DNA from 2 places in the Limibacillus halophilus genome. Region 1 is predicted to be linked to the other one. Evidence: riboswitches for the same ligand, from Rfam matches in the RefSeq annotation. Region 1 holds a riboswitch; the other holds the start of a gene.
What was found. Region 1 has a riboswitch for thiamine pyrophosphate ahead of thiO (glycine oxidase ThiO). Riboswitches for the same ligand answer to the same signal wherever they lie in the genome.
Positions count from the first base shown of each region.

Region 1 (2,196 bases):
GCGATATCGGCGATGGAGTAGGCTCCCGCCAAATACTCTGCCTCACCGAGGCGTTTATCCAAAACGCCATAAAGCCGCCGGGACTCGTTGGTATAGCGATCAATGGCGTAGGGAATTTTCTCCTTGGCGAAGCGCCGGAAATGGTGCGCCTGCCCAAGCATCGGGCCGAAACCGCCCATCTGCCACATCAACCACTGCAGGCATAGGCTGCGTCCTGCGGGGTCCGTTGGCATCAGCTGCCCGTGCTTTTCAGCCAGATAAATCAGGATGGCGCCGGTCTCGAAAACAGAAATCGGTTTGGCGTCGGGGCCATCGCTGTCGACGAGCGCCGGAATCTTGTTGTTCGGGCTGATCTTCAGAAAATCAGGTGCGAACTGTTCGTCTTTGGCGATGTTGATGGGCACCGTGTCATAGGAGAGGCCGAGCTCTTCAAGCATGATCGAGGCCTTACGGCCATTGGGCGTGCCCCAGGTGTATAGTGTAATGGACATGAGCTCCTTTCAGGCCGCCGAATCTGTGCGGCTAATGCGTGGAATTTTCATCAATCGATAGGGGGGCTGACTGTCAGATATGGCAGCCCGCTAAGCCACGTTTTGCCAGGTACTGCTGATGATACTCCTCGGCTGCGTAGAATGTGGCCGCGGGAACGATCTGAGTGGCAATGGGTCTACGGAAAACTTTGTCGTTCTCAAGCTTTTGCTTGAAGGCCCGTGCCGCAGCTTCCTGTTCCGGCGAATGATAGAAGATCGCGGAACGATACTGCGTACCCACGTCGGGGCCTTGACGATCGACCTGTGTCGGGTCGTGTAGGGCAAAAAAATCGTGCAGCAGATCCTCGTAGCTGACCAAGGCTGCGTCGAAGGTGATTTCTATCGCCTCGGCGTGGCCCGTCCGGCCGCTGCACACTAGCTTGTAGTCAGGGTTTTCGGTTTGTCCACCAGTGTAGCCGACGCGCGTCGACTTCACGCCCTTGACGGCCCGGAAGAACTCCTCCACGCCCCAAAAACAGCCAGCCGCAAAGGTTGCCTTTTCCATATTGTAATCCTCCAACTGAGATTATGCCTGTCAATGTAGGTGTGCATAGGCAGTTGGTCCAGAAGCTGCACGAAAATGTGCTTTACCCTTGCTTTGGCCTCGGAAAAGCATCACATCTGGGGGATAAGGCTGGGGTGCCGACGGATCGGCCCATGTTGAGATCCGAGCGGCTGAGATCAAACCCACCGAACCTGCTCTGGGTCATGCCAGCGAAGGGAGCCATCTGCCGTCGATGTCTACAAATGAAAAATCTTCGAATATCGCGCAACGCGCTCCGCTTTCGGTTGGGGTCGTCGGTGCGGGCGTGAGCGGCCTTTCGCTGGCCTGGGGACTGGCGAACAAGGGCTGCAAGGTCACGGTGTTCGATAGCGGAGAAGCAGGTCGAGGCGCCACCTGGGCGGCGGCCGGAATGTTGGCTGCCGGCGTTGAGGTAGAGCCAGGTGAGGAATCGCTATGGGCCCTCAATCGTCGTGCCCAGGAGCTATGGCCTGCGTTCCGTAGAGAGCTCGAACAAGCCAGCGGCCATGATATCGGCTACCGGGATCAGGGCACGCTGGTGGTGGCGACCAACCGCGACGATCTTGAGCAGCTCCGCTTTTCCTACGAGTTTCAACGGCGCTTGGGTGTGCAGGTGACCTGGTTGAATGGTCTGGATGCGCGGCGGATGGAGCCCTATCTGCGTCCGGGAATCGCAGGTGCGGTCTTCAGCCCGAACGATCATCAGGTGGATAACAGGAAACTTGCGGCAGCCTTGAAGCAGGCGGCGTTGAAGGCGGGCGTGCGATTGCACGAGAACTGTCGGGTGGAGCGCTTGGTGATCGAAGCGGGCAAGGCTTGCGGCCTGATGGTGGACAGTACGGTGCAGAGCTTTGACCGGATCGTCATTGCGACCGGCGCTTGGGTGCGTGACCTGCCGGGCTTGCCGGAGACCGCCCGCCCACCGGTGCGGCCGGTAAAGGGGCAGATGTTGGCGCTGCAAATGGATCCTGAACAGCCGCTCCTTCGTCATGTGGTCTGGGCACCCAAGTTGTACCTGGTGCCACGCGACGACGGACGGCTGATTATTGGCGCCACGGTGGAGGAGAAGGGTTTTGATGACACCCTGACGGCAGGTGGAATGTTGGCTCTGCTGGAGGGGGCTTGGCGCGCGGTTCCGGGTAT
Region 1 covers NZ_JACHXA010000002.1:134,299-136,494, reverse strand. The annotation lists gene FHR98_RS03760 (glutathione S-transferase N-terminal domain-containing protein) at 1-491, opposite strand, end outside; gene msrA (peptide-methionine (S)-S-oxide reductase MsrA) at 565-1,035, opposite strand; TPP riboswitch at 1,156-1,270, shown strand; gene thiO (glycine oxidase ThiO) at 1,268-2,196, shown strand, end outside.

Region 2 (2,196 bases), on a different contig from region 1:
GAATAGATTGCATGCTCCAGCATAAGAACCCGATTCGCTGCCGCCAGCGCTATGGCGCCGCCGGATCCACCTTCGCCTATCACCACGGCAACGAAAGGCACACGAATGTTCAGACCCACCTCGATTGACCGGGCGATAGCCTCTGCCTGACCTCGTTCTTCGGCCCCTTGCCCCGGATAGGCGCCGGCGGTATCCACAAAAGTGATCACCGGCAAGTCAAAGCGCTCGGCCATCTGCATCAGGCGTTGCGCCTTGCGGTAGCCTTCAGGACGGGCCATCCCGAAATTACGCTTCACGCGGCTGGTGGTGTCATGACCCTTTTCAGTACCGATCGCCAACACGCTGCGCCCCTTAAAGCGACCAATCCCGCCGATTACCGCATGGTCCTCACCATACAGGCGATCGCCTGCCAGCGGCACGAAATCCTCGAGCAAGTGCGCGATGTAATCATTCGCGTGCGGCCGATCCGGGTGGCGCGCGACTTGGGTTTTTTGCCAGGGCGTTAATTTCGCATAGGTTTGCGTCAGCAGGCGGTCGGCCTTCTGCTGCAAGCGTGAAATCTCCTCCGCGATGTTTACGTCATCATGGTTGGAGAGGTGACGGAGCTCATGGATCTTGCCTTCGAGCTCGGCGATGGGCTGTTCAAAATCAAGGTATGTCTGCATGGCGGGCCGTTCTACCACAGGCTTTTATGGAAAGCGAAGCGTAACCTGCTTCATAGAGGTAGCAAAAGGCCTAGGCAATATCTGTGGCTTGACAGCGGGCGCTGGGACGGTCACTTCTTGGGGCGTTCCTAGGGGTGCACGCTATTGCAACGGCGGGCTGAGATTGGGATTTATCCCTGACCCTTAGAACCTGATCCGGGTCATGCCGGCGCAGGGAATGGAATAGACGCCGCCACACCATCCACGGACGGCAAACCGCTCCTGCTCTTAAGCACCCCGGATCTCCGCGCCGCCACTTAGACGACAAGGAGGTCCGTTGTCATGTTTCGAAAAATCATCCCGGCCCTGGGTATTGCCCTGTCTTTGCTGCTCGCCGCACCAACCCGCGCGGCCGAGCCTTTTACCGTTCTACTCGATTGGTTCTTGAATCCCGATCATGCGCCTTTGGTCGTTGCCCTGCAAAAAGGCTTCTTCGCCGAGGAAGGGTTGGCAGTCGACCTTATTGAGCCTGCCGATCCCAACGACCCACCCAAGCTGGTCGCCGCCGGACAGGCGGAGGTCGCCGTTTCCTATCAACCGCAGCTTCATATCCTGGTTGGCGAAGGGCTGCCGCTTACACGCATTGCAACGCTGGTGGCAACCCCGCTGAACACCCTTCTGGCGCTGGAAGACGGGCCGATCAAAACCATTGGGGATCTGAAAGGACGCAAGATCGGTTACTCGGTCGGCGGCTTCGAAGACGCGTTGCTCGGCGCCATGCTTAAGCAGGTTGGATTGGGGTTGGACGACGTGGAGTTGATCAACGTCAACTTCTCGCTCAGTCCTGCCTTGCTATCGGGGCAGGTCGATGCCGTCATCGGCGCCTACAGAAACTTCGAGCTAAATCACCTCGATCTGGAAGGCCACAAGGGCCGCGCTTTCTTCATCGAGGAGCACGGCGTACCTGCCTATGACGAATTGATCATCGTCGCCAAGAACGACACCCTCCGCGATGCCAAGCTTGCGGCTTTTCTGCGGGCGGTGGAGCGCGGCACCACCTACTTGATCAATCATCCGGCAGACAGTTGGGTCGCGTTCCTGGAGTACCGCCCGGAACTGGATGATGAACTGAACCGTCGCGCCTGGGCCGATACGCTGCCGCGCTTTGCCTTGCGGCCCGCCGCGCTCGACCGCAGTCGCTATGAGGCCTTCGCCGCTTTCCTGCAAGATCAGGGCGTTATCCGCAACAACCCGGCCCTCGACAGCTATGCGGTGGAAGTCGCCCGCTAGCCTTTTGCCTGGCCCTGGCCGGCGATCTGCTCGGCGGTTTTGACCATCACCTCCGCCTGCTTGATCGACGCGATGTCGATGAGCCTACCATCCAGAGAGACGGCGCCCTTGCCGTCTTTCTGGGCCTGCGCCATGGCCTCCAGAATACGCTTGGCCTTGGTGACTTCCTGCTCCGAGGGGCTAAAGACTTCGTTGGCCAGACCGATTTGGCTGGGGTGAATGGCCCACTTACCTTCACAGCCCAAAACAGCGGCGCGGCGCG
Region 2 covers NZ_JACHXA010000008.1:31,949-34,144, forward strand. The annotation lists gene FHR98_RS13105 (acetyl-CoA carboxylase carboxyltransferase subunit alpha) at 1-665, opposite strand, end outside; TPP riboswitch at 786-900, shown strand; gene FHR98_RS13110 (ABC transporter substrate-binding protein) at 987-1,934, shown strand; gene FHR98_RS13115 (HpcH/HpaI aldolase/citrate lyase family protein) at 1,931-2,196, opposite strand, start outside.
Region 2: it holds a riboswitch for thiamine pyrophosphate, as region 1 does, so the genes downstream of both, FHR98_RS13110 (ABC transporter substrate-binding protein) here and thiO (glycine oxidase ThiO) in region 1, are expected to answer to the same signal.